DNA from 3 places in the Neomoorella thermoacetica genome. Region 1 is predicted to be linked to each of the others. Evidence: riboswitches for the same ligand, from Rfam matches in the RefSeq annotation. Region 1 holds a riboswitch; each other region holds the start of a gene.
What was found. A riboswitch is a leader RNA that binds a small molecule or an ion and turns the genes downstream of it on or off. The one in region 1 is predicted to bind cobalamin.
Positions count from the first base shown of each region.

Region 1 (3,296 bases):
TTTTGCAGCGGCTGGAACCGGTCATTATTTTCGTCTGGAGTTTTACTATATTGCTGAAACTGACTGTCGTCTACTATGTTTTTACCCTCGGCACAGCCCAGGTTTTCGGCCTCCGGGATTACCGTCCCCTGGTGCTGCCAGCCGGACTGTTAATAACCTTTTTAGCTATGAGCCTCTATGAGAATTTTTCCCAGATGTTAATTTTTGCCGGACGGGCCTTCCCCTTTTATTTTCTCCCTGCCTACCTGTTCTACCCCGCTTTATTGCTCCTGGTGGCTAAAATAAGAAAAATTAAAGGGTAAAGGAACCCGTTTCCCGGTTCAGATATTTTTAGTTTTTGGGGCAGGAATTCGATGGTTTTTGTAGAATAGAATATTATCACAACAAATATAACGCAAGCCACAAGGGAAGCCGGTGCAAGTCCGGCGCGGTCGCGCCACTGTGAGGGGGAGCGACCCCACAGCAGGCCACTGGTCCGGCATTCAGCAAGAGCCCTGCCGCTAACGGGTTGCGGTTAAAGGGACTGAGCGCCGGACTGGGAAGGCGTGGGGGAGCGGTGAGCCCGAGCCAGGATACCTGGTGCTTGTCGTCGTAAGTGGTGCTCCCTACGCAGGATGGGGAAGCAGTGTATCCCCCTGTTCATTTTGGAGCAGGGGTTTTAATTTGATAAGGGTAGGCGTCTGGTCCCGAGGGGCCAGGCTTAAATGCTGCCAGCCGGTCCGGCTAGGAGCTTCCAACAAGGAAATGCAACTGGAAGTTTACGATGCGCCGGGACCGGTAGCTGGACGGCCTATTCTAACCCACCCGGGGAGTTCGCAGGGAGGTGTTGGGATAAGGCCGCTTTTTGATGCTCCTTATTTGGTACGAAGATAACCCTATTTTCATGACTGTTTTTGCCTTTCGGGCATGTGCGGTTAGTTTAGTGAACGAAAAACCTGGATTTAGTAGGTATTTTTGTATAATGGAGGGTCTGACCATGTTCTTAAATGGTATGAAGAGGCGATTCCTGTCCTTGACGGTAATGATAAGCCTGCTCCTCGGCCTCCTTACGACATTTATAGGCCCCGTCTGGGTGGAGGCAGGTACCGTAGATTATAATGGTCTGGCTGCTAAAGCCATTCAATTTAATCAACAAGCTTTCTATAACGGCGAAAGGTTAAGCGCCTACGACGCCTACGTCCTCACCCTCGCCGGTGAAGACCTGGCAGCCTCAGACTGGGTTTACAATGGTAAATCCTTACAGCAATCGATACTTGACGCCGTTTATGCAACTATTGAGAGTCCCGCTACTGCGAAGACAAAAGATATTGCCTATGAGCTCCTGGCGGTCAAGGCGTGGGGATATAGTGATCTGGCCAGGAAGTTGGCGGCCATTTTGGCCGATAAGCAGGGCCCAAACGACTTCGACAATAATGTTTACAGCGATATGCCGGTTTTTGATGCCCTGGGCCGGGCCGGAGAATTCAGTGTGGTCAATGTTATTTACGCGCGTGAATATCTCCTTAACACCCAATGTACTACGGCGGGTGAAAATTATGGCGCGTGGGGCAGTACGTGGGGCACGGATTTCTACCCGGACTTTATGACCACCTGCCAGGCCATCCGGGCATTGACCTATCTGCCCAATGCCGCCGGTGACCAGCAGATCCAGGCCGCCATCACTAACGGCCTGGCCTACCTCCGGAAGTGGCAGCAACCTGATGGAAGTGTCTATACTACACAGCCGTGGCCTGACGACCCTGCAGTCGACACCGCCGAGCTGATTGTCACTCTGCAAAGATTAGATGTGGATCCAGCCACCTGGAAAAGCGCCCAGGGGATGACGCCCGTTGACTATATGGTGCAGCTAGCCCCCAATAGCGACGGGAGTTTCGGCACTACGAAGAACGCCCTTGATGCCACGGAATCCCTTTATGCTTATTTAATTCTGGAAGGAAGGGCCGGTTCTGTAGCTTCTCCGGGGCTGGCCATAACCCCGGCAACAGCCACCGTGAACGTCAATGGCCAACGGCAGTTTAAGGCCATAATGAATTATTTGAACGGCACGAGCAGCGACGTGACCCGGGATGCCGCCTGGTCGGTGGACAACGGCAACATTGCTGAAGTTGTTAACGGCCTGGCAACCGGCCTTCAAACCGGGCAGACTGTAGTTAGGGCTACATATAACGGCCTGGCGGCGACGGCCAGTCTCACTGTAACAGAGTCCGCAACGTCATCTACAGGGGGGTCCGGCGGCTGTACCGTCGATATTGCCGTGGTAGGCCGGAACGGCGAGCTTCTCTACGGCCCCGGTGCGGTCACGGTGAGTAAAGACGGTAGGTGGGGCCTGACGGCCCTTGGCGCCCTGGAGGCCACCGGCCTCCCCTATGAAGAAGCCGGCGGCTTCGTTAAAAGCATAGCCGGGCAGGCCAACAGCGGCATGAACGGCTGGATGTATAAGGTAAACGGCAGCGTACCCATGGTGAGCGCTTCCCAGGAAATCGTCCGGGACGGCGACCAGGTGATCTGGTGGTACAGTATGGACCTGAATTCCCCCGGCCCGACCTGGGACAGCTTGCTGAAAGGCAGTACGCCCGCCTCACCGGCAAATACGACACCGGCCGACCTGAAGGAGCAGAATAAAAAACTTCCCGCAGCCCTGCAAGCTCCCGATGCTGCCCTGGATGCCATGGGAAAAATCAACCAGTTGCTGGAATTGAAAGAAGATGCAGCGGAAATCGCGCCTTTAAGCGAAGTCAAAAAAGCCGTAGTAGTTACTGGTAGCGATAAAGCAATGAACCGGGCCGAAATACTCGCTCTGAAAAAAGATCTGCTCCAAAATAAAATTGACCTGGCCCAGGAGGTCTCGGCTTCGGCGGGAGCCATTATTTCTGACCCTAAAGCTGAAATAGCATTATCTATTCCGGCCGGGGCCTTGACGAACGATGTAGAAATAACCGTCAAGAAAGGTGCCGGAGGTAATGCCGCCCCGGCTCCTCCGCCAGTAGGCTACCAGCAAATATCGGCAGTTTATAACTTTGGACCCGACGGCACTACTTTCGCCGTCCCGGTAACCTTATACCTGAAATTTGCCCTGCCGTCTCTTGTCAAACCGGAAAACCTGGCCCTGGCCTGGTACGATAAGACAAAAGTAAGTTGGGTAGCCATTCCGGCCGTGGTCGACGTATCTAAAGGCTTAATCCTGGCCCGGATAAACCACTTCTCCGACTATGCCGTATTTGTTAAGGAGGCCAGGAAGGCCTTTCTGGATGTAACTCCAGCCAGCTTCGGCTGGGCCCAGGATACCATTGAAACCC
Region 1 is NZ_CP012369.1:1,400,875-1,404,170, reverse strand. Features, by position in the region: gene MOTHE_RS07035 (GerAB/ArcD/ProY family transporter) at 1-302, shown strand, start outside; cobalamin riboswitch at 331-598, shown strand; gene MOTHE_RS13675 (S-layer homology domain-containing protein) at 977-3,296, shown strand, end outside.

Region 2 (3,296 bases), 260 kb from region 1:
GTAATTTTTCCAGCACGGGCATCTAAAACCTGGCTCATTTATCCTACCCCCTAACATGTATGTCTGGCTGTGCCCAGGTATCTGGATACGATTTCCATGGCGCAGTATTTACCGCACATGGCACATCCCGCCGCCGCGGCGTCGCTTCTTTCTTCTCTCAGCCTTCCCGCCCGTTCGGGGTCTATGGCGAGAGCAATCTGCCGCTTCCAGTCCAGTTCTTTTCTCGCCCGGGAAAGCTCCCGATCCCATTCCCGGGCACAGGTAAGGCCGTTGGCCAGGTCGGCGGCATGGGCGGCAATGCGAGCGGCAATCACTCCCTCCCGGACCTGGTCAATATCCGGAATCCCCACATGTTCGGCGGCAGTTACATAACAGAGAAACTCCGCACCCGCCCAGGCGCTCAAGGCACCCCCGATAGCAGCATTGATATGGTCATAACCGATTGCGATATCTGTTACCAGGGGGCCGAAGACAAAATACGGCGCCCCGTGGCAGAGACTTTTTTCCAGGACAACCGTCGCCTTTAGTTGCTGCAAGGGTACATGACCCGGCCCTTTTACCATCACCTGTACACCGGCTTCCCTCGCCCGCCTGACCAGCTCTCCCAAAACAACCAGCTCTTCCACCTGGGGGCCATCCAGGGAATCGGCCAGGCATCCCGGTCGCATGCCGTCGGCAAAGCTGATGGTAACATCGTACTTCCGGGCAATCGCAAGAACCCGGTCAAAGTGTTCATAAAGGGGGTTTTCCCTCCGGTTCGCCAGCATCCACCCGATCAGGTGGGAACCCCCGTAGCTTACCAGAGGATCGATCCGGCCCTCGTTTCTGGCGCGTTCTACAATATTCATAGTAGTCCCGCAGTGCAGGGCCAGAAAGTCTACCCCGGCGGCCGCGTGGCGTTCAATTACATCAAACAAGTCTTCATCTCTCATGTTAACGGAAGAACCGTATTTTCTGCCGGCTTCGGCCATGGCCTGGTAAAGGGGCAAGGTACCGACGGGCTTGGGGGAAACGGCCAGCGTTTCCGCAAGCATGGCCTCGATGTCCCCGCTGACGCTCAGATCCATGATGGCGTCCGTTCCCGCTTCCACGGCGGCTTTAATCTTGGCAACCTCCACATCAATACCGCCCGTCTCTCCGTACAAACCGACGCTGGCGCTGACCTTTGTCCTCAGCCCTTTACCGACACCAACTGGAGTGACGTTCTGCCGGCGGGCATTGCGCAGGATGACTATCGTCCCATCAGCCACACCCTGCCTCACGAATTCCGGAGTTACACCCTCCTGAACGGCCACCTGCTCCATTTCGGGGGTAATCAAGCCGGCCCGGGCGCTTTCTATCAGGTTCAACTATTCTCCCTCCCACTGTATTTTTGCAACTCCAACAGCGGTTTACGCCGCAATGTTTGCCTTCTTCACAGTATTTTTTCGCTTTCTTGATGACCGGGTAAAACCCTGCAATGACAGCCATGCACAAGGAACCTATGCCATAAATCATCCTCTCCCTTTGTTTGATTGATAAAAAATAAAGTCCACGCCATATCTCAGCGTGGACTTTACCATCATCCATGCTTACGCCCGCCCCTTCCGCGAGGGCGGCATAAACTTTTCAGGCAGGTCTCCTGACTCGGATCATCACACCTTTGCCCCTTCCCCCATTAAGGAGTGGTCTGGCAAGTGCTCACCTTCACAGTGGCGGGTCCGTCCGGGATTCGCACCCGGTTCCCTATTCTCCCTTGCGGGCACCTGAAAAGTAACCATATGCAACTTTCTATTCTAAAATTATAATTGTTCGCCTGTTTTCTGTAAAGGCCCTTTGTAAAATATGTGTCACCGGACAGTGATATTGTCACCCTGTAAGCGGACTGAGAAAATGTCACTGTGATAGGAGAAATGTTCAAACTCCTCTATGGTCGATGGTCACCTATGCCGACCCGCAACTCTACCCGCCGGTTTTCCTTTTCGGTCTCCCTGGCATGTTCTTCTTGCAGTGACCGGACCAGGTTGGTTTCACCCTTTAATGCCCCGTACAAACGCACGAAGGGCTTTTCCTTCAGGGGGACTAATACCAGCTTTCCCTCGGCCACCCGCACCTCAAACTTGTCCCCTTGCTTGATGGTATGTTATTTCCGGATTTCAGCAGGGATAATTAGCTGCCCTTTTGAAGATATCGTCACTACCGGCACTGCCTTACTCCCACCTTAAGTTAATAGAAGTAAGTCCAAGGAGAATTAACGTATACGATAGCCCCTCTGCATCTTTAAATCTCATAAATAGGGCCATGTTAGTTATTATAACCATAATCAAATGATTACTTCGCTACCGTTTTAAAACCCAACCCACACGAGCAAAAGCCTGTAAAGCCTCTTTGACGGAGTTATAGCATTGAAGGACATTTGTTAAGCTAAAGGAGAGAGACTATAGGTGGGATGTAAGGTCTTTCGACGTTTTGCTATGAATGTGACGGCACTCGGCTTTCTCCGGTAAGATAGAGACCCAGGGTGGCCAAGAACGAAATTCCTGGGCCCTGCAGATATCTGCAGATTTCCCGGACTTTAGGCGTGGGGGGTGGTGGAACAATTATTTGCAATCGAGCTTTTTAATGAGATTAGCAGGATTTCCCGTGGGAAGAAAGAAATATCAACTGCGTATTATAAAACCCATATTCCGCACCCAGTGAGGAACCCAAAAATAATTTTTATAGGGTGCAGAAAGAAATAAAAGTAGAGAGAATCTTCTAACCAGGAATTTCTAATTCAGTGTCGAATCATTCCTCTAAGAGAATTCTGGAGGAATGTTCGATGCCTGTAGCCATGGATAATATGCGCTTCTTCCGGGCCGGTCCCGCAGCCCTTATCTCCAGGTTATGTGACGTCCTGAAGATAGCAGAAATCATAGATGCCGTAGTTGACTGGGACCCGGCCCAGTGCCATCTTTCCCCGGGAAATCGGGTTAAGGCGCTGATCATTAATCTCCTGGTAGACCGGGAGGCCCTCTATCATGTGGAGCGCTTTTATGAGAACCAGGACCTGGAGGTTTTGTTTGGAGCTGAGCAACAGGTCCGGCCTGAAGATTTTAACGATGATGCTCTGGGCCGGGCCCTGGATAAACTCTTCACCAGCGGCCAGCTGAAGAAGTTGTTCTCCAGCATTGCTTTAACTGCCGCCGCCACCCATAACGTATCCATTGCGGGCATCCACGTCGATACCACCTCCATTTCCGTGCAAGGAGCCTATGATGGTGAAGGAGATTTAGATATCACTTTTGGTTTTAGTAAAGATCATCGCCCCGACCTCA
Region 2 is NZ_CP012369.1:1,662,036-1,665,331, forward strand. Features, by position in the region: gene bzaB (B12 lower ligand biosynthesis ThiC-like protein BzaB) at 1-38, opposite strand, end outside; gene thiC (phosphomethylpyrimidine synthase ThiC) at 51-1,349, opposite strand; cobalamin riboswitch at 1,595-1,764, opposite strand; gene MOTHE_RS08380 (hypothetical protein) at 1,907-2,086, opposite strand; gene MOTHE_RS08385 (IS1634 family transposase) at 2,801-3,296, shown strand, end outside.
Region 2: linked by a shared signal. The riboswitch ahead of thiC (phosphomethylpyrimidine synthase ThiC) and the one ahead of MOTHE_RS13675 (S-layer homology domain-containing protein) in region 1 are both predicted to bind cobalamin.

Region 3 (3,296 bases), 1.2 Mb from region 1:
CAGGTATTCGCCATGTTCCAGCTCATGTTCGCAATAATCACCCCGGCCCTGATAACCGGTGCCTTTGCCGAGCGAATGCGCTTCCCGGCCTTCCTGCTCTTTACCTTAATGTGGGCTACCCTGGTCTATGACCCCCTGGCCCACTGGGTCTGGGGCGCGGGGGGCTGGCTGCGGGAACTCGGCGCCCTGGACTTTGCCGGCGGCACGGTGGTGCATATCAGCGCCGGCGTGGCCGGGCTGGTCTGCGCCCTGGTCCTGGGACGCCGGCGGGATTACGGCCGGATCCCCCTGCCGCCCCACAACCTCCCCATGACCGTTTTGGGCGCCGCGCTGTTATGGTTCGGCTGGTTCGGTTTTAATGCCGGCAGCGCCCTAGGGGCCAACGGTCTGGCCGGTAACGCCTTCGTCACTACCAATACGGCTGCCGGGGCCGCCATCCTGGGCTGGCTGGCGGTAGAGTGGCTGCTCCACGGCAAACCCACCGCCCTGGGAGCGGCCAGCGGCGCGGTGGCAGGCCTGGTCGCCATCACCCCGGCGGCCGGTTTCGTCACTCCCCCGGCGGCCCTGGTAATCGGCGGTATCGGCGGCGCCCTTTGTTGCCTGTCAGTGGCCGTGGCCAAGGTTAAACTGGGCTACGACGATTCCCTGGACGCCTTTGGCTGCCACGGCGTCGGCGGTACCTGGGGGGCCATTGCCACCGGCATCTTTGCCACCAAAGCCGTGAACCCCGCCGGGGCCGACGGCCTGCTTTACGGCAACGCCCATTTGCTGGGGGTACAGGTGGTAGGCGTGGCGGCGGCCTGGATCTTTACCGCCGCAGTGACCTACGGCATTCTCAAGGTCGTCTCCCTGTTGACACCTCTGCGGGTCACAGCCGAGGAAGAGGAAGCCGGCCTGGATCTCTCCCAGCACGGCGAAAGCGCCTATCCCGACACCGGCCTGGCAGCCCTGGAGGTAGCAGAGGGTAAACGGGTTACCGCCCCGGGAGAACTGGCGGTAAATTGGATGGTGAGCCAGGGTAACCCGGCCGGAACCGGTCTTTTCCGCCAGGAATAAACGGACAACATAGCCCCGTCGCGGCCCGGTAATCGAACAGCGGCGGGGCTTGTTTATCTCTTCTAGGGTTAGTCCCGTGGTTTTATAAGGGTATCTGTATCAGGTAAGCTACCAATTGATTGGAGTTCCAGTACACCCAAAGGCGGGGGTGCGGCTACCTGCCCCCGGGAAGTCTTTCCCGGGCTTACTTTCGGAAACAGGGCTTGCCAAAAGCCCGGTGGTGGATTATATTAATAATTGACAACCATATATGAAAAAAATGGACAGGTGCCCCCGGGAGGGGGAGAATAGGGAAGTCCGGTAACCGCCTTTTCAGGCGGCGATCCGGCGCGGTCCCGCCACTGTGAGCGTGGAGTTGGCGATATAACGCCACTGGGATAGTTCCCGGGAAGGCATCGCTAAACAAGGAAGCGCGAGCCAGGAGACCTGCCTGTCCATATGACCTCTCACCTTCGCCAGGAAAGGGGAGAAGCAACCGGGGATGATGGTAAAGTCCCCAGCCGGTAGACGGCTGGGGACTTTTTTGTTGCGGGTGGCCCGGCCCCATTTCGCCCCTGACAAAATCTTCTTTAGAAAGGAGAAGCAAACATGGCAAAACCGGAACTTTCCTCCCCGGCCGTTAAGGCAAGCCGCTGGACGGCCAGACGCCTGGCCACCCTGGCCATGCTCATCGCCCTGTCAACTGTGGGCGCCAATCTAAAAATACCCAGCATCACCGGCACCCCGGCCTTCGATTCTTTTCCCGGCTTTCTCGGCGCCCTCATCCTGGGTCCCGCCGACGGGGCCCTGATAGCAGCCCTGGGGCACCTGCTCACCGCCTTTACCGCCGGGTTCCCCCTCACCCCGCCCCTCCACCTGGTTATTGCCGCCGGCATGGCCGCTGTCGTCGCCCTCTTTGCCATTTTCTACCGCTTTTCCCCCTGGCTGGGGATAGCAGCGGGAATAGCCCTCAACGGTCTCTTACTCCCGGCGCTGTTCATCCCCCTGCCGGGGTTCGGCAAAGCATTCTTCCTGGCCATGGTGGTGCCCCTGCTGATCGCTTCCGCCCTGAACATCGTCCTGGCCGCGACGGCCTTCACCAGCCTGCGCCGGGTATTTCCCGCCAGCTATGCCGCCGGCCGGGGGAAAGGTGAAGGCAAATGACCCCGGCCACCCTTTCCCCCCGCCGCTACCGGGACTTGACCATCCTGGACCTGGATGCGCAAAGATCCCTGGTGATCGCCTGCGACTCCGCCGGGGCCATCGGCCCCAAGGAAGCCGACGTGGTGCGGGTGCCCGGGTACGTCCTGGGCCGTTTTACCGCCAGGGTGGCCCTGATGGAAGTCCTGGCGTTAGGTGCCTGGCCGGTATGCGTCGTCAACACCCTCTGTGTCGAGCCGGAGCCTGCAGGTGCGGCCATCCGGGAGGGTGTGGCCGACGAGATGCGCGTCCTGGGCATCGACCCGGAGAAAACCCTTACCGGCAGCAGCGAAAAAAATATACCTACTACCCAGTCCGGGATAGGGATCACCGTCATCGGCCTGGCAACAACCGCAGAGCTGTTAATGGGACGCCTGGCTGCCGGCGATACCCTGGCCCTCTTCGGACGGCCCAAGGTCGGAACCGAGGTCTTCCTCGACGACCCGGAAATCGTAGACCTGAAAACCGTGCGCCTGCTCCTTGACCAGCCGGGCATCCGGGAAATCGTCCCCGCCGGCTCCAGGGGCATCCTGGCCGAGGCCAGGGACCTGGCCGCATTATACGGGCTGCAAATCAACTGGAGGCCGGGCCTCACAGGGCCGGCCCTGCTAAAGTCGGCCGGCCCTGCCACCTGCATCCTCGCCGCCGGCGACCGGGCCGCCCTGGAGACCACGGGGCGCCGGGCGGAAAAACCCTTCTGCCTCCTGGGTACCCTGGGCCCCGCCGCGTCCCGGTAATCCGGACAGCGACGGGGCGCCAGGGTACTTGCTTTCTCCAGGGCGAAAAAACGCCCCTGCCGCTTTCACGGCAGGGGCAGGGGGCAACCCACGGGCCTATCTCCAGCCGGCTTTATCCATCAGCCGCTCAAGCATCACTATGGCCTCGGCCCTGGTGGCGCGCTCAAGGGGCGCCAGGCCGCCTTCGCGGCCGCCGACAATACCGGCCGTCACAGCCGCGGCCATGGCCGGCCGGGCCCAGGAAGGTACGGCCGCCTGGTCCCGATAGGGTTGCAGGACGGCTTCTACCTGACCAGGCTCCACCTTCACGGCCAGGCCCTGCAA
Region 3 is NZ_CP012369.1:185,725-189,020, reverse strand. Features, by position in the region: gene MOTHE_RS01015 (ammonium transporter) at 1-1,056, shown strand, start outside; cobalamin riboswitch at 1,305-1,504, shown strand; gene MOTHE_RS01010 (ECF transporter S component) at 1,645-2,199, shown strand; gene MOTHE_RS01005 (AIR synthase related protein) at 2,196-2,972, shown strand; gene MOTHE_RS01000 (S-layer homology domain-containing protein) at 3,069-3,296, opposite strand, start outside.
Region 3: linked by a shared signal. The riboswitch ahead of MOTHE_RS01010 (ECF transporter S component) and the one ahead of MOTHE_RS13675 (S-layer homology domain-containing protein) in region 1 are both predicted to bind cobalamin.